One region of the Streptomyces sp. 891-h genome, then DNA from elsewhere that is predicted to be linked to it. Evidence: riboswitches for the same ligand, from Rfam matches in the RefSeq annotation. Region 1 holds a riboswitch; each other region holds the start of a gene.
What was found. Region 1 has a riboswitch for thiamine pyrophosphate ahead of thiO (glycine oxidase ThiO). Riboswitches for the same ligand answer to the same signal wherever they lie in the genome.

Region 1 (6,995 bases):
GCCGCTGTAGGCGCCGTATCCGGCGTACGCGTAGTCACTACCGGCTTCCTGCCCGTACGGCGCTGCGGGCTCCTGGCCTCCGTAGCCCTGCGGGCCGTAGTCGTCGACCGGGTCGGGAACCGGCATCGTGCCGGGGGCCGGTACCGCGTCCGGGCCGTGCGTCTCCAGCCCGGTGACCTCCAGGGACGCGGTGTCCCGGCCGGTCGCCGTACCCGCGCGGCGGCGTCGGCTGGAGCCGGGGCCACCGCCGAGCGACCACCCGGCGGTGAACCCGCTCCGTACCGAGAGCGTGACGAACGTCTGGCCGACGGCGAAGGCCGCGATGCCGACGCCGATCACGATGATCGACGGCAGCACCGTGCCCACCACCACGCCCAGGAACCCGGCGAAGGCCAGCGCCCGCCAGCGCAGCCGGGCCTTGTACTGGAGCAGGACCTCGCCCAGCAGCCACAGTGCGACGACGCCGAACGCGATATAGAGGACCGTCCAGCCCATCTACGCCCCTCTTCCCGCTCCCGCCGCCCCATGGGCGGCTCCGTGACTCAAGCCCCCTTGCGGAGGCCCAGGTTAGCCCTCTCCCGAAGGCCGAGATTCTGGTGGATCTCAAGCGTCGCCGTGGAGTGGTTGAGCGTGATGAAGTGCAGCCCCGGGACGCCTTCGGCCATCAGCCTCGCACACAAGTCTGTGGCGTACTCGATTCCGACCGAGCGTACCGCCGCCGGATCGTCCTGGACCGCGTGGAGCCGCTCGATCATCTCGGTCGGCAGGGTGGCGTTGCTCAACTGCGCGAACCGCTCGATCTGCTTCACGTTCGTGACGGGCATGATCTCCGGGATGATGGGCGTGTGGCAGCCGGCCGCCGCGACCTTGTCCCGCAGCCGCAGATAGTCCTCGGCCCGGAAGAACATCTGGGTGATCGCGTAGTCCGCACCGGCCTTGCACTTGTTCACGAAGTGCCGGATGTCGCTCTCCCAGTCGGTGGAGCGCGGGTGCATCTCGGGGAAGGCCGCGACACCGACGCAGAAGTCGCCGGATTCCTTGATCAGCTCGACGAGCTCGGAGGCGTAGTTGATCCCGTTGGGGTGCTTGACCCACTCCCCCAGCGGGTCGCCGGGAGGGTCGCCGCGCAGCGCGAGCACATTGCGGATGCCCGCGTCCGCGTACTGCCCGATGACGTTGCGCAACTCGGCCCGCGAGTGGTTGACCGCGGTCAGATGCGCGACCGGGGTCAGCGTGGTCTCGTTGGCGATGCGCTCGGTGTTGCGGACCGTGCCCTCACGCGAGGAACCGCCCGCTCCATAGGTGACGGACACGAAGGTCGGGGACACCGCCTCGATGCGGCGCAGCGCGTCCCACAGGGTCCGCACCCCTTTTTCGGTCTTCGGCGCGAAGAACTCGAAGGAGAAGGACTGCTCTCCGCTCGCGAGCAGATCACGCACAGTCGGCGGACGGTCTGTCCTGGGAGCTGAGATACCGATGGCCATAGCTGCAGGTTAGTGGCCTGGCCTGCAGAACGACTCGACACTGCCATATTTAGGGATGATCTGTCCGGTTCCCGGATGGCCGATGTCCACCTGTTGGACGGAAGGGCCACCCCGTGTTAAGGGAACGGCCACGTCAGGGCACCGGTGGCCGCGGCGGGGCGGCGGCACGGATGACCGCGGCGGGGGCGGCCGCGACGGTCGCGACGGCCGCCGGACCTACCGGTCGACCTCGGCCGCCTCCCGCAGCCGCCGCGCCAGCGAGGCCGCGGCAGCCCCCGGATCGTCCGCCCGGGTGAGCGCGCGGACGACCACCACCCGGCGGGCACCGGCCTGAAGCACCTGGCCGAGATTGTCCGCATCGATACCGCCGATGGCGAACCACGGCCGGGACGCCGGATCCGTGCCGGTACGGGCGGCAGTGTGACGGACGAGATCCAGCCCCGGTGCGGGACGGCCCGGCTTGGTGGGGGTCGGCCAGCACGGACCGGTGCAGAAGTAGTCGACGCCCGGCTCGGCCAGCGCCGCGTCCGCCTCCGCGGCCGAGTGGGTGGAACGGCCGATCAGCACCTGTTCGCCGAGCAGCGCGCGGGCCGCGGGCACCGGCAGATCACCTTGGCCGAGATGGAGCACGTCGGAGCCGGCGGCGTGGGCCACATCAGCGCGGTCGTTGACGGCCAGCAGCGCGCCGTGCCGACTGCAGGCGTCGGCGAAGACGGCCAGGTGCTCCAGCTCCTCGGCCGCCTCCATGCCCTTGTCGCGCAGCTGGACGATGTCCACCCCGTTCGCCAGCACGGCGTCCAGGAACTCGGGCAGGTCGCCCTGCACCTTGCGGGCGTCGGTGCACAGGTACAGCCGCGCGTCGGCGAGCCGCTGCCGGGCCCCGCCGGACGCGGCGGAGTCGGCGGCCGTGGCATAGCCGGCGGCGCCGGGCGCGGTGCCGGGCGTGGTGGTGCTGCGGGACATGGCGCGGTGGTTCCCCCCGTGCGGGGGTGCGCGGGCCCACGAGCGGGCCCACGCACCCGGTGGTGTCGGTGTTCTCGTGCTGTGCCCGGGCCGGCCGGCCCGGGCGGCGGCGTCAGACGGCGAGCGCCTGGGCGCGGCGCTTGACCTCCGTGCCCCGGTTCTCCCGCAGGGCCGTCACCGGCGAGCCGGGCAGGGACTCGTCCTCGGTGAACAGCCACTCGAGCATCTCTTCGTCGCTGAAGCCGTCGTCCTTCAGGAGCGTGATGGTGCCCGCCAGGCCCTTCACGATCCGGCCTTCGCCGATGAAGGCGGCCGGAACCTGGAGCACCCTGTTGCCGGACTCCGCTTCCCGCCGCACCGCGATCAGCTGGCCTTCCTTCACGAGCTGCCGTACCCGGGTCACTTCGACGCCGAGCTTTTCGGCGACGTCGGGAAGGGTGAGCCAGGCGGGGACGAGAGCCTCGGTCTTTGCGTCAATCTCGGTCACGGGTTCCAGACTGCCATCTGGTGCCGACAGTCACTACCGCGCCGCCTGCTTCAGGGCCACGGCCGCGTCGCGCACCAGCGTCCGTTCCACGGCCGTACCCTGCTGAATCAGCTTCCGGCCCTGCGCGAGATCGCGCGGACGGCCGACGGCCAGCAGCGCGGCCAGCCGCTCCCCGCGCAGCCAGCACACGCTCCAAGCGGCGCCGTCCGGGGAGCCGCGCCACACCAGCTCGTCCCCCTCCGCGTGGTGCCCGATGTACTGCACGAAACGGCCGAACTGCTCGGACCAGAAGTAGGGCACCGGGTCGTAGACGACGGTGTCGGCCTCGCCGTCGGCGTGCCCCTCGGCCAGCAGGTTCGCCGCGACCGTACGGGGGCCCTGCAGCGCGTTGTCCCAGTGGTGGATCAGCAGCCGCTCGCCGTAGCGGGCCGACGGGAAGGAGGCGCAGTCGCCCACCGCGTAGACACCGGCGTCGTGGCCGCCCGGGACAGCGGCGCGCAGCCGGGCGTCGGCGAGCACGGCACCGTCGGGGCCCAGCTCGACGCCGGAGCCGCGCAGCCAGCCGGTCGCCGGGCGGGCCCCGATGCCGACCAGCACCGCGTCCGCCGCCAGCCGTGTGCCGTCGGCGAGCAGCACCCCGCCGCGTTCGACCGACTCGACGGCGACCCCGGTGCGCAGCGTCGCCCCGGCCTCCGCGTACCAGGCCCGCATCGGCTCGGTCACCTGCGTCGGGAGCGCGCCCGGCAGCGGGGTGTCCGCTGCCTCGACGACGGTGACCTCGCAGCCGCGCTCGCGCGCCGCCGTGGCGAACTCCGCGCCGATCCAGCCGGCGCCGACCACCACGATCCTGCCCCGCGCCGCCAGCACCGGGCGCAGCCGCTGCGCGTCGTCCAGAGTGCGCAGCAGGTGGACACCGGGCACGCCCTCGCTTCCCGGCAGGGCGACCGGTTCGGCCCCCGTGGCCAGAACCAGACGGTCGTAGTGGACCGGCCCCGCGTCGGTGACCAGCAGCCGCTCGTCGGCGCGCAGCCCGGTGACGGTCCTGCCCAGTTCGAGCTCGATGTCCAGATTCGCGAAGTCGATCTCGAAGAGCGGCGCCTGGGCCTCCTCGCCCTTGCCGAGCAGCACGGCCTTGGACAGCGGCGGCCTGTCGTACGGCGCGTGCGGCTCGGCCCCGATCAGTCGAACGGAGCCGGGCCAGCCCTGTTCGCGCAGTTGTACGGCGGTCTGCACACCGGCCATACCCGCGCCCACGATCACGACCCGCTGCTGTTTCTGACTGTCACTCACGCGATCACTGTATGCCGGTCGGCTCGCACGGCCATCCGCCGGCGGTCGTAGGCCCCCGGCGAGGCGCCCGGTCCCACCCGGTGGCCTTACCCGGCTCACCCGCACCGCAGTAGGGTGGGTGCGGTAGACACACGGCATACGCGGGAGCCCGGACGCACCGGGCTGAGAGGGAGGCTGCGACGGCCTCCGACCGTCCGAACCTGATCCGGGTCATTCCGGCGAAGGGAGCAGCAGCGCCCATGCGCGGCACGACAGGTCCTGCGGAGCACCCGGCGAACGAGGGGATTCCTGCCGAGAAGGGGACCGCCGCCCCGCTCGGACCCGGCGCGAGCCCCGATGTGCTCGTGCTCGGTGGCGGGCTCATCGGCCTGGTCACCGCCTGGCGAGCGGCCGGGCGCGGTCTGAAGGTCACCGTCGTCGACCCCGGGCCCGGCGGCGGCGCGGCGCAGGTGGCGGCGGGCATGCTGGCGGCCGTCACCGAGCTGCACTACGGCGAGGAGACGCTGCTGCGCCTCAACCTCGCCTCGGCGGCGCGCTATCCGGACTTCGTCGCCGAACTGGAGGACGCCACCGGGCTGGAGACCGGCCACCGCGCCTGCGGCACCCTCGCGGTCGCGCTCGACGCCGACGACCGCGCCCACCTGCGCGAGCTGCACGCGCTCCAGCAGCGCTGCGGACTGGAATCGCAGTGGCTGACCGGCCGCGAGTGCCGCCGTCTGGAGCCGATGCTGGCGCCCTCCGTACGCGGCGGAGCCCGCGTGGACGGCGACCACCAGATCGACCCCCGCCGGCTGGCCGCGGCACTGCTGCGCGCCTGCGAACGCTCGGGCGTCGCCTTCCGCCGCGCCCGAGCGCTGCGGCTGCTCACCTCCCGGGACCGCGCCGTGGGCGCCGCCCTGGAGGACGGCACGGAACTGCACGCCGGGCAGACGGTCCTCGCGCTCGGCTCCCGCAGCTCCGCTCTGGAGGGCCTGCCACCCGAGGTGGCGCCCCCGGTACGCCCGGTGAAGGGCCAGGTCCTGCGGCTGCGGATGCCGCCAGCGCGACACGGCGCCTTCCTCTCCCGCACGGTGCGTGCCGTGGTGCGCGGCGCTCCCCTCTATCTGGTGCCCCGCGAGGACGGCGAGCTGGTCGTCGGCGCCACCAGCGAAGAGCTCGGCTGGGACACGACGGTCACCGCCGGCGGCGTGTACGAGCTGCTGCGGGACGCGCACGAACTCGTACCCGGCGTCACCGAGCTGCCGCTGGCCGAGACCCGCGCCGGGCTGCGCCCCGGCTCCCCCGACAACGCACCCCTGCTCGGCCCCACCGAACTGGCCGGGCTCCACCTGGCCACCGGCCACTACCGGCACGGGGTCCTGCTCACCCCCGTCACCGGCGAGGTGCTTGCCGAAGTGCTGACCACCGGCGAGCTGCCCGAGCCGGCGCTGCCGTTCACCCCACGCCGCTTCGCCTCTTCCGCCGCCACCCCCGCTCCCTCCCGTGCGCTCCAGGAGCAGCCCGTATGACCTCCACCGCCGGCACACTGACCCTCTCCGTCAACGGTGAGCCCCGCCAGGTGGCCGCCGGACTCACCCTCGACCAGCTCGTGGCCACCCTCACCACCGCGCCCTCCGGCGTGGCAGCAGCGCTCAACGAGGACGTCGTCCCCCGCAGCCGCTGGGCCGCCACCACGCTCGGGGAAGGCGACCGCGTCGAAGTTCTCACCGCAGTCCAGGGAGGCTGAGCACAGCGATGGCCGACGATCCGCTGACCATTGGCGACACCACCTTCACCTCGCGCCTGATCATGGGCACCGGCGGCGCGCCCAGCCTCGACATCCTGGAACGCGCCCTGCTGGCCTCCGGCACGGAACTGACGACCGTCGCCATGCGGCGGCTGGACCCCTCCGTGAGCGGCTCCGTGCTGTCCCTGCTCGACAAGCACGGCATCCGCGTACTGCCGAACACCGCCGGGTGCTACACCGCAGGTGAAGCGGTGCTCACCGCCCGGCTCGCCCGCGAAGCGCTCGGCACCGACTGGGTGAAGCTGGAGGTCATCGCCGACGAGCGCACCCTGCTGCCCGACCCCGTCGAGTTGCTCGACGCCGCCGAGACCCTGGTCGACGACGGCTTCACCGTGCTGCCGTACACCAACGACGACCCCGTACTCGCCCGGAAGCTGGAGGACGTGGGGTGCGCCGCCGTCATGCCGCTCGGCTCCCCCATCGGCTCCGGGCTCGGTATCCGCAACCCGCACAACTTTCAGCTCATCACCGAGAGGGCGGGGGTACCCGTGGTGCTCGACGCCGGGGCCGGCACCGCCTCCGATGTGGCCCTCGCGATGGAGTTGGGGTGCGCCGCCGTGATGCTGGCTTCCGCCGTTACGCGGGCTCAGGAGCCCGTGCTCATGGCTGAGGGCATGCGGCATGCCGTTGAGGGTGGGCGCCTCGCATTCCGCGCGGGGCGCATTCCGCGGCGCCACTTCGCTGAGGCCTCCTCCCCCTCCGAGGGGGTCCCCCTCTTGGACCCCGAACGCCCCGCCTTTCGCTGAGGCCGCCACCCTTGGCTGAGGGCCCATTCTTGGGCCCCCTCCCATTCATGGGGGCTCCGCCCCCCAACCCCCGGGTCCTCGCCGGACGGGCGTTGGGGCGGCTCCGCCCCCCAACAGCCCCCCGCTACGGGGGCTTCGCCCCCCTAGGAGCCCCCTTCCGCAAAAGGGCACCCCTGTTCACGTTCCCTTGTCCCGGCTTATGACTGAGGCCCTTGGTCCGGCCGGTGACTCCCGCAGGG
Region 2 (6,995 bases), 3.6 Mb from region 1:
TGACACCGGCAAAGACAGTGACCATCGGCGACGCTTCCTGCTGAAGCTCTCCGGCGAGGCGTTCGCCGGCGGCGGCGGACTCGGTGTCGACCCCGATGTCGTGCACAAGATGGCCCGGGAGATCGCCTCGGTCGTCCGTGACGGCGCCGAGATGGCCGTCGTCATCGGCGGCGGCAACTTCTTCCGCGGCGCCGAGCTCCAGCAGCGCGGTATGGACCGGGCCCGCTCCGACTACATGGGCATGCTCGGCACCGTCATGAACTGCCTGGCGCTCCAGGACTTCCTGGAGAAGGAGGGCATCGACTCACGCGTCCAGACCGCCATCACCATGGGCCAGGTCGCCGAGCCGTACATCCCGCTGCGCGCCATCCGGCACCTGGAGAAGGGCCGTGTGGTCATCTTCGGCGCCGGTATGGGCATGCCGTACTTCTCCACCGACACCACCGCGGCCCAGCGTGCTCTGGAGATCAACGCCGAGGTGATGCTCATGGGCAAGAACGGCGTGGACGGCGTCTACGACTCCGACCCGGCGCGGAACCCCGCGGCGGTGAAGTTCGACGCGCTCGAGTACGGCGAGGTCATCACGCGCGACCTCAAGGTCGCCGACATGACAGCGATCACCCTCTGCCGTGACAACAAGCTCCCGATCCTCGTTTTCGAGCTGCTCGCCGAAGGCAATATCGCCCGCGCGGTCAAGGGTGAGAAGATCGGCACTCTGGTGAGCAACCAGGGCACCCGGGTCTGAGCGGCCCCGTCGACGGCCTCGCGGTCCGGCGGAGCGGCGTCCGCCGGGATCGTCCGGCTCCGTCGGCAACACCGTGGCGTACGAACGGCCCGGTACGGGGATGGACAACAGCCTGCCGGTCGGACACCGTGCAGGAATCAGGGCACTGCGGGGGCCGGGGCTCCCGCGGGGCGGCCGTCAGCTCACAGCCCCGGATGAAGCAGTCAGGCTCATTCATCGAACCAGGAGCACGTGGTGATCGAAGAGACCCTCCTCGAAGCCGAGGAAAAGATGGAGAAGGCGGTCGTCGTCGCCAAGGAGGACTTCGCCGCTATCCGCACCGGCCGTGCGCACCCGGCGATGTTCAACAAGATCTTGGCGGAGTACTACGGCACGATGACGCCGATCAACCAGCTGGCGTCGTTCTCCGTCCCCGAGCCCAGGATGGCCGTGGTGACTCCGTTCGACAAGAGCTCGCTGCGCAACATCGAACAGGCCATCCGCGACTCGGACCTGGGCGTCAACCCGTCGAACGACGGCAATATCATCCGGGTGACGTTCCCCGAGCTGACCGAGGAGCGCCGTCGGGAGTACATCAAGGTCGCCAAGAGCAAGGGCGAGGACGCCAAGATCTCCATCCGCAGCATCCGGCGCAAGGCCAAGGAGACCATCGACAAGGCCATCAAGGACGGCGAGGTCGGTGAGGACGAGGGCCGCAGGGGCGAGAAGGAGCTCGACGACACCACTGCCAAGTACGTCGCACAGGTGGACGAGCTGCTCAAGCACAAGGAGTCCGAGCTGCTCGAAGTCTGAGCCCACCGTCTCAAGGTCCGAGGTCGAAGGCTGCAATCTGTGAACGACTCATCCTGGGGAGCGCCGCAACCGGACGCGGGGAACGCCCGGTACTGGGGTCCGCCCGAGCCGGGCCACGCCACCCCTTCGGCGATGCCCCGCCCGGGCGATGGTCACCTGTCCGCCCACGACGTGACCGGCACCGTGCACGATGTGGGCGGCGGCGCGTCGCAGACTCAGCGTATGCCCATGGTGTCCGACCCCGGGAGCCCCGGTGACGCGTCAGACGGCCACGAAGGCCGCCACCGTCGCCACGGCCCCGGTTTCACAGGCCCCGCCGGTCCACCCGGCGGCCCGCAGCCGAACGACCCGAACGGGGCGGAAGGCGCCTCCCGGCAGCCGGGCGCCCCGTCGCCCGCGCCCTCCGGAGAGAGCAGGACGGGCCAGGGCAAGAAGCGCGCCGGCCGGGATCTGCGCGCCGCCATAGGGGTCGGCCTGGGGCTCGGCGTGGTCATCCTGGCTGCGCTCTTCTTCTACAAGCCGGTCTTCCTCGGCGTCATCGTGCTGGCGGTCGTCGTCGGGCTGTGGGAGCTGACCTCGCGGCTGCGGGAACGCAAGAGCATCAGAGTGCCGCTGGTGCCGCTGGCGCTCGGCGGCGCGGCCATGACGGTCGCCGGATACGTACGGGGCGCGGAGGGCGCGTGGGTGGCCATGGCGCTCACGGCGCTCGCCGTACTGGCGTGGCGGATGACCCAGCCGGCGGCCGACTATCTGCGGGATGTGACCGCGAGCCTCTTCGCCGCCTTCTACGTCCCCTTCCTCGCCACCTTCGTCGCCCTGATGCTGGCCGCCGACGACGGGCCGAAGCGGGTGCTGACGTTCCTGATCCTCACCGTGGTCAGCGACACCGGCGCCTACGCGGTGGGCTGGCGCTTCGGACGGCACAAACTGGCGCCCCGGATCAGCCCCGGCAAGACCCGCGAGGGGCTGATCGGCGCGGTGACGTTCGCCATGGTGGCGGGAGCGCTGTGCACCCAGTTCCTGATCGACGGCGGAAGCTGGTGGCAGGGCCTGCTGCTGGGCCTGGCGGTCTCGGTCAGCGCCACCCTGGGCGACCTGGGCGAGTCGATGATGAAGCGGGACCTGGGCATCAAGGACATGGGCACCTTGCTGCCGGGACACGGCGGCATCATGGACCGCCTCGACTCGCTGCTGCCGACCGCTCCGGTGGTGTGGCTGCTGCTGGTGATCTTCGTCGGCGCGGGCTGAGCGTACCTGGTACCCGGCCCCGCAGCCCGGGGCCGGGGACGCCCGCGGGTCTGCGACACTGGTGAAGTTATGCCTGCCCCTGGAGAACTCACGTTCGTCGCCCCGCGCGGCGCGAAGAAGCCGCCCCGCCACCTCGCCGACCTCTCCCCCCAGGAGCGCCGGGAGGCGGTCGCCGAGATCGGTGAGAAGCCGTTCCGCGCCAAGCAGCTCTCGCAGCACTACTTCGCGCGGCTGGCGCACGCCCCTGAGCAGTGGACCGACATCCCGGCCGCCGCCCGGCAGAAGCTCGCGGACCAGCTGCTGCCCGACCTGATGAGCGTGGTGCGGCACATCAGCTGCGACGACGACACCACCCGCAAGACGCTGTGGCGGCTGCACGACGGGACGCTCGTGGAGTCGGTGCTGATGCGGTATCCGGACCGGGTCACCATGTGCATCAGCTCGCAGGCCGGATGCGGGATGAACTGCCCGTTCTGCGCCACCGGGCAGGCGGGTCTGGACCGGAACCTGTCCACCGCCGAGATCGTCCACCAGATCGTCGACGGAATGCGCGCCCTGCGGGACGGCGAGGTGCCGGGGGGACCGGCACGGCTGTCGAACATCGTCTTCATGGGCATGGGCGAGCCGCTGGCCAACTACAAGCGGGTGGTCGGCGCCATCCGGCGGCTGACCGACCCCGAGCCGGACGGCCTCGGGCTCTCCCAGCGGGGCATCACCGTCTCCACGGTCGGCCTGGTGCCCGCGATGCTGCGCTTCGCCGACGAGGGCTTCAAATGCCGGCTGGCGCTCTCCCTGCACGCGCCCGACGACGAGCTGCGTGACACCCTCGTCCCGGTCAACACCCGCTGGAAGGTGCGCGAGGTCCTGGACGCCGCCTGGGAGTACGCGGCCAAGTCCGGGCGCCGGGTCTCCATCGAGTACGCGCTGATCAAGGACATCAACGACCAGGCGTGGCGGGCCGACCTGCTGGGCCGGCTGCTGAAGGGCAAGCGGGTGCACGTCAACCTCATCCCGCTCAACCCGACCCCCGGCTCCAAGTGGACGGCCTCCCGGCCCGAGGACGAGGCGGAGTTCGTGCGGACGCTCGAATCGCACGGTGTACCGGTGACTGTGCGGGATACCCGGGGCCAGGAGATCGACGGTGCGTGCGGTCAGCTCGCGGCGACCGAGCGCTGACCTCTGACATCTGGCTTCCGGCCGCTGATCTCTGGCCGAAAAGGCCCGACTGATAGTGTTCGAACGGGCCGCACCGGCGGCCCGCCAAAACCGAACAGCCGACAGGGGAGCGCTCACAGCGCTGAGAGTGCGACCGTACGCCCCGTACGCGTCGCAGACCCTCGAACCTCGCCCGGGTCATGCCGGGTAGGAAGTCGATGCACTGATGATGAAGCACGCGCGGCGCGCTGCCGCCGCCACCACTGCTGTCCTCACCCTCGCCCTCCTCGCCACCGCGTGCGGTGGCTCCGGTGACAGCGGGGACCCCAAGACCGTCCGACTGGTCACCCACGACTCGTTCGCCGTCTCGAAGTCCGTGCTGAAGGACTTCGAGAAGCGCAGCGGCTACAAGGTCAAGGTGCTGCGAGGCGGGGACGCCGGGGCCGCCGTCAACCAGGCGGTGCTCAACAAGGGCAACCCCCAGGGCGACGTCTTCTTCGGCGTCGACAACACCCTCCTCTCGCGCCCCCTCGACAAGGGCGTCTTCACCTCCTACAAGGCCAAGGGGCTCGACAAGGTCCCCGAGCGGCTCCAGGCCGACCCGGACAAGCACCGGGTCACCCCGGTCGACACCGGCAACGTGTGTGTCAACTACGACCGGGAGTGGTTCGCCGACAAGAAGCTCGACCCGCCGCGCACCCTGCGGGACCTGACCAAGCACCGCTACAAGAACCTGCTGGTGACCGAGGACGCCGCCAACTCCTCGCCCGGCCTGGCGTTCCTGCTGGCGAGCGTCACCGAGTTCGGCGAGAAGGACTGGCAGGACTACTGGAAGAAGCTGCGCGGTAACGGGGTGGAGGTCGCCGGCAGCTGGGAGCAGGCCTACAACGACCGCTTCACGGGCTCCCGCGAAGGCAAGGGCAAGGGCGACAAGCCCCTGGTCGTCTCCTATGCCTCCAGCCCGCCCGCCGAGGTCATGGGCGTGAAGAACCCGCCCGAGCAGGCGCCGACGGGTGTCGCCAAGGGCACGTGCTTCCAGCAGACCGAGTACGCCGGGCTGCTCGACGGCGCGAAGAACACCAAGGGCGGCAAGGCGCTGCTGGACTTCCTGCTCAGCAAGCGGTTCCAGGAGGACCTGCCGCTGAAGATGTTCGTCAGCCCCGCCCGCGCGGACGCCGAGCTGCCGAAGCTGTTCACCAAGTACGGCGAAACGGTCGACGACCCGGCCACCCTGGACCCGAAGAAGATCGCTGAGCACCGTGAGCAGTGGATCAAGACGTGGACCTCGCTCGCGGTGAAGTAGCGGGCCCGGGCTCTTCCGCCCCCTCGGGCTCTTCCGGCGCCCAGGGCACCTCCGGCACCCCGGAAGTGCCTGGGGCGCCGGATCCCTCAGGTCTCACGGGCCTGCCCGCCCCCTCGCCGGGAGAGGCCGTCCCCTCGCCGGGAGCGGCCGCCGCTGTGCCGCGCCGCCGGGGCGCAGGCTGGGTGCGGCTCGCGCTGATGGCCGTACCGATGGCCTTCTTCGCGGTCTTCTTCGGCTACCCGGTGGTCGCCATCGTGGGGCGCGGGCTGCGCGAGGGCGGACAGTGGCAGCTCGGCCGGATCGGGCAGGTGCTGAGCGACCCGGACATCCTCCAGGTGCTCTGGTTCACGCTCTGGCAGGCCGCCGCCTCGACGGCGTTGACGCTCGCGCTGGCGCTGCCCGGCGCGTATGTGTTCGCACGGTTCGACTTTCCGGGCAAGCGGCTCCTGCGTGCCGTGGTGACAGTTCCGTTCGTTCTGCCGACCGTGGTGGTCGGCTCCGCCTTCCTGGCGCTGGCCGGACGCGGGGGAGTGCTGGACGAATGGCTGGGTGTGCGGCTGGACACCAGCGTGTGGGCGATCCTGCTGGCGCACGTCTTCTTCAACTACGCGGTCGTCGTGCGCACTGTCGGCGGCCTGTGGTCCCAGCTGGACCCGCGCCAGGAGGAGGCCGCACGTGTGCTGGGAGCGGGCCGGTTCACCGCCTGGCGACGGGTCACCCTCCCGGCACTGGCGCCGTCCGTGGCAGCCGCCGCGCTGATCGTGTTCCTGTTCACCTTCACCAGTTTCGGCGTCATCCAGGTGCTGGGCGGCCCGCGTTACGCCACGCTCGAAGTGGAGATCTACCGGCAGACCGCCACCCTGCTGGACCTGCCCACGGCGGCTGTGCTGACGCTCGTCCAGTTCGCCGCCGTCGCTGCCCTGTTGGCGGTGCACGCCTGGTCGCTGCGCAAGCGCGAGACGGCGCTCAGTCTCGTTCCCGCTGAGCACACCGCACGGCGTCCGGCCGGTGCCCGCCAGTGGACGCTGCTGTGCTCGGTGCTGGGGGTGCTGCTCCTGCTGACCGTCGTACCGCTGCTGGTGCTGCTCCAGCGGGCCTTCGAGGGGCCGGACGGATTCGGGCTGGCCTCTTTCCGCGCACTGACGGCACAGTCGGACAGTGCGACCTTTGTCGTCGCACCTCTCGCGGCCGTCGGCAACTCCCTGGCGTACGCCGCCGTCGCGACCGCCATCGCCCTGGTGGTGGGCGGGCTGGCCGCCGCCGCGCTCACCGTTCCGCGCTCCCGGTTCCGCTCGAACGAGGGGACCTCCAGGGCGGAACGGCTGGTGCGTGGTTTCGACGCCCTGCTGATGCTGCCGCTGGGCACCTCGGCCGTCACTGTCGGCTTCGGCTTTCTCGTCGCACTGGACGAGCCCCCGCTCGATCTGCGGTCGAGCTGGATCCTGGTGCCCCTGGCGCAGGCGCTGGTGGGCGTCCCGTTCGTCATCCGCACCATGCTGCCCGTGCTGCGCGCCGTGGACGTACGGCTGCGCGAGGCCGCCGCCGTGCTGGGCGCCTCACCGCTGCGCGCCTGGCGTGAGGTGGACCTCCCGCTGGTACGGCGGGCGCTGTTGGTGGCCGCCGGGTTCGCCTTCACCGTCTCGCTGGGCGAGTTCGGCGCGACAGTGTTCATCGCCCGCCCCGACACCCCCACCCTGCCGGTCGCGGTGGCCCGGCTGCTGGGCCGCGCGGGGCAGTCCAGCTACGGCCAGG
Region 3 (6,995 bases), 1.8 Mb from region 1:
ACAGCAGCCGGGTCAGGGAGAGGGGACAGCGGTGAAGGCATTCCGCCTGGAGGAGCTGGAGGCGGAGCGCGCTGTGAACGACGGCGCGTATCTGCGGTTCCTGCACGAGCGCAACATGTCGGCCGGTCTCTACGCGCTGGACGCGGGCGCCGTCGACCGACAGCAGCCGCACGCCCAGGACGAGGTGTACTTCGTCGTCAGCGGACGCGGATCGATCACCGTGGGCGACGAGACGACCCATGTGGCGCGGGGCAGCGTCGTCTACGTCCCGGCCGGGGTGGCGCACAAGTTCCACCACATCTCCGAGGACCTGCGCGTCCTGGTGGTCTTCTCACCGCCGGAGGGCTGAGGAGCCGCTCCCCGCGGCCCCCGGCCCCCGGCCCCCGGCCCCCCGCGACGGCTCCTCACTTCAGGGTCCCCTCAGGGTCGGATTCAGGGGAGGGTTGGGGCTGTGACCGCCCCGTCGCCTTGCGGCCCGCCCTAGCATCGAGGGCAGAGGGCACAAGGCCTTCGAGAACTCTCAGAGACGGAGCACACAGTCATGGACGCGAAAGGCACCCTCTCCGGCCTGCCGTGGTGGGTCACATGGATCGTCATACCGGTGATCGCCCTTGTGGTGTTCGGCGGCCTGATCGCCAGCGTGGTCGGCTTCCTCATCGGCCTGCTGTTCAAGGTGCTGATCTTTGTCGCCCTGGTCGGCGGAGTCGTCTACCTCGTCCGCCGCTTCAAGGCCGGCGCCTCCAGCCGCAGTGACTGGTGAGTCCCTCACTTCGGTTTGCGGCGGCGGCCGCGGCCGCCGCTGACCGCGGGGCGGCGAGCCGCCGCCGGGACACCCGGCGAGGGAGCCGGAATGCTCGGCCGAGCATCCGAGGAGCGGCCGCCCCGGTCGGCGGAGACGACCAGCGCGGCCAGCAGGGTGGTCACCGGCACCGACGCCACCAGGCCGATGGAGCCGACGAGCGTACGGACGATCTCCTCGGCGACCACCTCGCTCGTGGCGACCATCGTCACATCGCTGCGGGCTATGGAGAACAGCAGGAGCAACGGCAGGGCTGCACCCGCGTAGGCCAGCACCAAGGTGTTGACGACCGACGCGATGTGGTCGCGCCCGATCCGCATGGCGGAGCGGTAGATCCGGCGCCAGCTCGCCCCCGGATCGGCCTCCCTGAGCTCCCAGACGGCTGAGGTCTGGGTGACCGTCACATCGTCCAGCACACCGAGCGAGCCGATCAGCACCCCGGCCAGCAGCAGTCCTCTGATCTCGATGCCGGGGTAGAGCCCGTGCACCAGGCTGGTCTGGTCGTCGGTGTTGCCCGTCAGCCGGGCCCAGCCGATGAACAGCGAGCCCAGCAGCCCGATCAGCAGCAGCGACACCAGCGTGCCCAGCACCGCGACCGAGGTCCTGGCCGACAGGCCGTGGCACAGATACAGCGTGGTCAGCATGATGGCGCTGCCTCCGACCACCGCGACCACCAGCGGGTTGGAGCCCTGCAGTATGGCCGGGAGGATGAACAGCGTCAGTACGGCGAAGCTGATGACGAGACCGGCCAGCGCCAGCACCCCGCGCAGCCGTCCGACCGCCACCACCACCAGCGCGAAGATGCCCGCGAGCAGCAGCATCGGCACGTCACGGTCGGCGTCGACGACGCTGTACTGGAGATTGCGCGGCGCCTTCTCCGCGTAGCCGACGACCACGCCCTGACCGACGGAGTAGGTGCGGGTGGCGTCGGGCGGCACCACCTCGGTGAAGGTGTGCCCCTTGTCCTTGCCCTCGGTGACCTCGATCTTCGCCTTGTGACACGGGCCGTGTGAGCCCCCCTGCCCGGTCCCGCCCGGGGTCTGGGCAGCGCCGCCCGAGGAGGCGGGCGGCTGCTGGACATTGACCTTGTCGCAGTCGACCTCGGTCAGCCCGACGACCTTCGCGGCGAATGTCGGCCGGTCGAAGCCGACCCCCGAGCGGTCGTGCTTGTGGTCCGGCGCGCCTCCCGGCCACAGCACCACCAGGCCCGTCAGCACCGCGGCCGCGAACGGCACGAGCACCGCCGCGATGACCTTCCTCAGATGGCGGGAGACGGGCGCGGCGGGCCCGTGTGCGTGGGCGTGCGAGTGGCCGTGGGCGTGCGAGGGTTCGTGGGCATGCGAGTGGCCCTGGGCATGCGGGTTTCCGTGACCGGCGGTGTGGCCGGTGGCGGGGCCGCCAGGGGACGCGGGGTCGGCGGAGTCGGAATGGGTCACCGCCCGATCATCGCAAGAACGGCCATGCGGGGTGTTCAGTCCGGGCCGTGTGCCGTTAGCGTAGAGATGCCTTTGCACATCGCGGGAGCTCCGAGCACGGGGCTGAGAGGGCGCTGACCTCCGTGGAAGGGACCACGGAAACGGCTGCGCCGACCGCCGAACCTGTTACCGGGTAATGCCGGCGTAGGGAGTGGGTCTCATGACCACGCAGGATGCACACGCGCGCGCCGAGAACGCGATCGGCTCGCACAAGGGATATCTGCAGGGGCCGCGCCCCGACATCCGGGTGCCGGTCCGCCGCGTGCATCTCACCAACGGCACGGATGTGACGCTCTACGACACCTCCGGGCCGTACACCGACCCCAACATCGACACCGACGTGCGCCGCGGTCTGGCGCCGCTGCGCGAGAACTGGATCATCCAGAGGGGAGACACCGAGGAGTACGCGGGCCGGGAGCTGCGGCCCGAGGACGACGGCATCAAGCACACCAGCCCGCGCGGCGGGCTGCTCCGGAGCGGAGCGACTGATCTGGCCGGTCTGGACGCGGTCTTCCCCGGCCGCCCCCGCCAGCCGCGCCGGGGCCGCGGCGACAGCGCCGTCACCCAGCTCGCGTACGCGAAGCGGGGCGAGATCACCCCGGAGATGGAGTACGTCGCCCTCCGCGAGAACCTGACCCCCGAGTTCGTCCGGGACGAGATCGCCGCGGGCCGCGCCGTACTGCCCGCCAATGTGAACCACCCCGAGACCGAGCCGATGGTCATCGGGAAGAACTTCCTGGTGAAGGTGAACGCCAACATCGGCAACTCCGCCGTCACCTCCTCCATCGAGGAGGAGGTCGAGAAGATGACGTGGGCCACCCGCTGGGGAGCCGACACCGTCATGGACCTCTCGACAGGGCGCAACATCCACACCACCCGCGAGTGGGTGCTGCGCAACTCCCCCGTCCCCATCGGCACGGTGCCGCTGTACCAGGCGCTGGAGAAGGTGGACGGCAAGGCCGAGGAGCTGTCCTGGGAGGTGTACAAGGACACCGTCATCGAGCAGTGCGAGCAGGGTGTCGACTACATGACCGTGCACGCGGGCGTCCTCCTCCGCTACGTCCCGCTGACGGCCCGCCGCAAGACCGGCATCGTCTCGCGCGGCGGCTCGATCATGGCCGCGTGGTGCCTGGCGCACCACAAGGAGAGCTTCCTCTACGAGCACTTCAGCGAGCTGTGCGAGATCCTGCGCGCGTACGACGTGACGTTCTCGCTCGGCGACGGGCTGCGCCCCGGCTCGATCGCGGACGCCAACGACACCGCGCAGATGGCCGAGTTGGACACCCTCGGGGAACTCAATCGGATCGCCAAGGCACACGATGTGCAGACCATGATCGAAGGCCCGGGCCATGTGCCCATGCACAAGATCAAGGAGAACATCGACCGCCAGCAGGAAGTCTGCGACGAGGCCCCCTTCTACACCCTGGGCCCGCTGACCACGGACATCGCCCCCGCCTACGACCACATCACCAGCGGCATCGGCGCTGCGATGATCGGCTGGTGGGGCACGGCGATGCTCTGCTACGTCACCCCGAAGGAACATCTGGGCCTGCCGGACAAGGACGACGTCAAGACCGGCGTGATCACCTACAAGATCGCAGCCCACGCGGCGGATGTGGCCAAGGGCCACCCCGGAGCCCAGGACTGGGACGACGCACTCTCGGACGCCCGCTTCGAGTTCCGCTGGGAGGACCAGTTCAACCTGGCCCTCGACCCGGACACGGCCCGCTCGTTCCACGACGAGACGCTGCCGGCCGAACCTGCCAAGACCGCACACTTCTGCTCCATGTGCGGGCCGAAGTTCTGCTCGATGAAGATCAGCAGAAGCATCACAGAGCAGTTCGGCGGTGAGGAAGGCGCATCCGTCGAGGAGATCGAGGCGGGGATGCTGGAGAAGTCGAGGGAGTTCGCGGCAGCGGGTAACCGCGTCTACCTGCCCATCGCGGACTGATCCAGTCGCGTCACCAGGCAAGCGGCCTCGGCTCTCCCGGGGCCGCTTCGGCCGGTGAAGGCTGATCAGTTCCGCTGGCCTGCGGCACGTGGCCGGATGCTCTGGAGCAGCGTCCGACGACCCGAACTGGGCTCGCGGGCATGACTGACTTCCTTCAGGTGGCGACGGCAACGGAGACCCGCGAGCAGGCCACGAAACTTGCGGGGTCGGTGGTGACGGCCCAGCTCGCGGCCGGTGCGGACGCGGGCTGATGCGACTGCGGACGGCTCGGGCGTCGTCCGGCTGGCAGTCCCGGTGGAAGCTGCTCGGGAATTGGCCATGCTGGTGCGGATCGCGTCTGCCGGACTGCGGGAAGCAGGCTGAGGTCCCTACATCCCGCAAGCAATTTCGTGACGCTGGCTGCTGCTCGTGGTCACGCCGACGGCCGAGTGCGGGACTCCGGCTCGGGCTGGAACGGGAGCCGGCGCTGCTGAGATGCCTGTGGGCGCACTGGGGACGACGAAAGATCTGCGATCAGCAGGGCTCCTCATGCGCCCATGTCGCCTGTCAGCCCGGGGGCGGCTGCCGCCCGGACGGGACCGGCCGAAGGCCGCACGCCCGGCCGTAGCGGCTGAGCCGACCCCCAGGGCGCACTCGGAGCGCTCGCTGAGGACACCAAGTGGGCAGGTCGGCCATTACTCGGAGTGACACCCCCTTTAGGAGTTCGATCAGAGGGGCCTCACGACACCCAGGGACGTGGGACGCACGGTTGTCGCAGGTCGCTCATGGCTGCTGCTGCCTGGCGTCGTTGATGTCAAGCCTGGGTGTCAGGCCGAGGCTGGAGCCTCGGACATCGCCAAGTGGTAGAGTCCCGCTCTTCGCCAGGTTCCCCTGCGCGGAGTCCTCTCGGCAGGTCGTACCATGTCCGGTCCTCTTGACCCCGATCCGTACACAATGTGGCGGCACGCGCTGGCCGAGGCTGACCGGGTCTTCGCGTCACCTCCCGAGCTTGACCGCCCGGTGGACGGCTGCACTTACTGCACCCCGGAGTCGGAGCTGCACATTCTTGGTGGCGATCCCGCTGCCGTCCCAGACGATCTCCTCGGGCATTTCATGCGTGAGGTCGTCAGCCACTGGGAAGCGGACCAGTACCCCGTCCTATGGCGTCGTCTCATGCCGCGTGCGCTGCGCTACTGGGGGCCGGAGGGCCATGGCGCCGATCCGTCTGAAGAACTCGGTCATCTCGGCCGGCGCGGGGCCAAGTTCGTTGACTGGCCTGCGCCCGAACGTGCCGTTGTAGAGCAAGCCTTCCGAGCCCTGCTGGCGATCGCTCTGGTTGATGGCCGGTCGCCTTCGGATATTGCCGACCTTTTGGAAGGGATCGCCCATGCAACGGGTGATATGGGGCCGTGGCTGGAGCACATTGCTGGGCTTGCCGGCCCCGAGGCGGACGCCGGGCTCGTCCGCCTCGCCCTCGGCTGGGCGACCGACCTGCTCTGGGAGGAACTCCGGTTCACGTGGTGGTACGACGGCGACCCTCAGGTGATCGCCGCCTGGCTGCCCACCCAGCGAGCCCGCATCGCCACCTTTGCCACGCGGCATCCACGCTGCAAGACCGCGGCCGACGCGCTGATCGCGGTCGACCGACTCCAAGCCGGTGACCATAGCCCGTGGCTGTACCCGTACGGCATCAACGAGCTCCTCCGGCTGGCGCCATGAGCAGCATGAAGTGCCGTCGGTCAGCGCCGGTCGAGGTTGCCCGACACAGACGACATCAGCTACGCGTATGCCCTCTTTAGCCTCGATCTTGCGTGAGGGTCCGCCGACGGAGCCGGCGGGCCTTTTCGCTTTCTGGGGCTGGTGGTGGGCAGGCCGGTGGTCCGACTGTCGCGTCGGGTGTGCGCCGGGTTCCACTGTCCGGGGGTGGGTGGTGCTGTCGTTGGGACGGGAAGTCTGCTGGTCAGCAGACGGGAAGTCTGCTGGTCAGCCGGGGTTGGGTAGGAGCGCGAGTCGTTCGAGGGCGCGTGTGACCTCACCGGTCCAGGGCCAGTGCCGGGCCAGGCGGAGGGTTCTGCGGCGGCCGGTGGTGACGAGTTGGGCGGCCGCGGAGAAGAGGCGAAACCGCAGGCGGCGGGGTTCCCAGAGCCAGGCCTTGACCGAGGGCAGCCCTTCGGGGACCCCTCGCAACCTGCTGACGACCTCTTCACGCTTCTCCATCGGGTGCCTCCCCCCTGTCCCGTAGCCCTGCCGGGCATGGCCACGGTGGCGAATATGCCGCATCTGGTGATGCTCTTCTCGATGAAGATCTCCCAGGAGATCCGCGAGCAGCACGGCGCCACGATGGAGGAGGTCGAGGCCGGAATGGCGGAGAAGTCCCGCGAGTTCGCCGAGGCGGGCAACCGGGTGTATCTGCCGATGGCGCAGTGAGTCCGCTGCCGTGAAGTGTGAAGGGCGGTTCGTGGCTCCCCCCTCCTGCCACGAACCGCCCGGCTCGGCGCGCTGCCCGGCTCTACGCGCGAAGCTGCGCAGACGACAAGAGTAGTTGACTCAACGTCAGTGTCCAATCACTTATCGGTATGGACTTATCGGGAGATTTAATGTCCCGCAACGCACGGTGACGAAAGCGGAGGGTTTGGCCCGGGGCGATGCGGGCCAGACCTCCTGCATGTTCGTCGAACGTCCCGTGGTCAAGCGGACTGCCCGCGCCATCCTTCTCGCGCCCGGCGCCGCCCCCGGCGAGCCCGCCGAGATGATCCTCATCAAGCGCACCAAGCCCGGTCAGGAGCCGTAC

Region 2: linked by a shared signal. The riboswitch ahead of HC362_RS08575 (thiamine ABC transporter substrate-binding protein) and the one ahead of thiO (glycine oxidase ThiO) in region 1 are both predicted to bind thiamine pyrophosphate.
Region 3: linked by a shared signal. The riboswitch ahead of thiC (phosphomethylpyrimidine synthase ThiC) and the one ahead of thiO (glycine oxidase ThiO) in region 1 are both predicted to bind thiamine pyrophosphate.

Annotation. Positions count from the first base shown of each region.
Region 1 covers NZ_CP050693.1:5,662,139-5,669,133, reverse strand. The annotation lists gene HC362_RS24860 (hypothetical protein) at 1-495, opposite strand, end outside; gene metF (methylenetetrahydrofolate reductase [NAD(P)H]) at 543-1,484, opposite strand; gene thiE (thiamine phosphate synthase) at 1,701-2,447, opposite strand; gene HC362_RS24845 (Rv2175c family DNA-binding protein) at 2,560-2,934, opposite strand; gene HC362_RS24840 (FAD-dependent oxidoreductase) at 2,968-4,176, opposite strand; TPP riboswitch at 4,355-4,468, shown strand; gene thiO (glycine oxidase ThiO) at 4,464-5,732, shown strand; gene thiS (sulfur carrier protein ThiS) at 5,729-5,950, shown strand; gene HC362_RS24825 (thiazole synthase) at 5,959-6,756, shown strand.
Region 2 covers NZ_CP050693.1:2,050,910-2,057,904, reverse strand. The annotation lists gene pyrH (UMP kinase) at 1-745, shown strand, start outside; gene frr (ribosome recycling factor) at 980-1,537, shown strand; gene HC362_RS08585 (phosphatidate cytidylyltransferase) at 1,577-2,785, shown strand; gene rlmN (23S rRNA (adenine(2503)-C(2))-methyltransferase RlmN) at 2,855-3,961, shown strand; TPP riboswitch at 4,055-4,171, shown strand; gene HC362_RS08575 (thiamine ABC transporter substrate-binding protein) at 4,167-5,243, shown strand; gene HC362_RS08570 (iron ABC transporter permease) at 5,441-6,995, shown strand, end outside.
Region 3 covers NZ_CP050693.1:3,852,568-3,859,562, reverse strand. The annotation lists gene HC362_RS16815 (cupin domain-containing protein) at 32-349, shown strand; gene HC362_RS16810 (DUF5326 family protein) at 542-760, shown strand; gene HC362_RS16805 (YibE/F family protein) at 766-2,235, opposite strand; TPP riboswitch at 2,307-2,442, shown strand; gene thiC (phosphomethylpyrimidine synthase ThiC) at 2,435-4,225, shown strand; gene HC362_RS16795 (hypothetical protein) at 5,126-5,923, shown strand; partial or broken gene HC362_RS16790 (transposase) at 6,188-6,358, opposite strand; gene HC362_RS16785 (hypothetical protein) at 6,458-6,631, shown strand; gene HC362_RS16780 (NUDIX domain-containing protein) at 6,870-6,995, shown strand, end outside.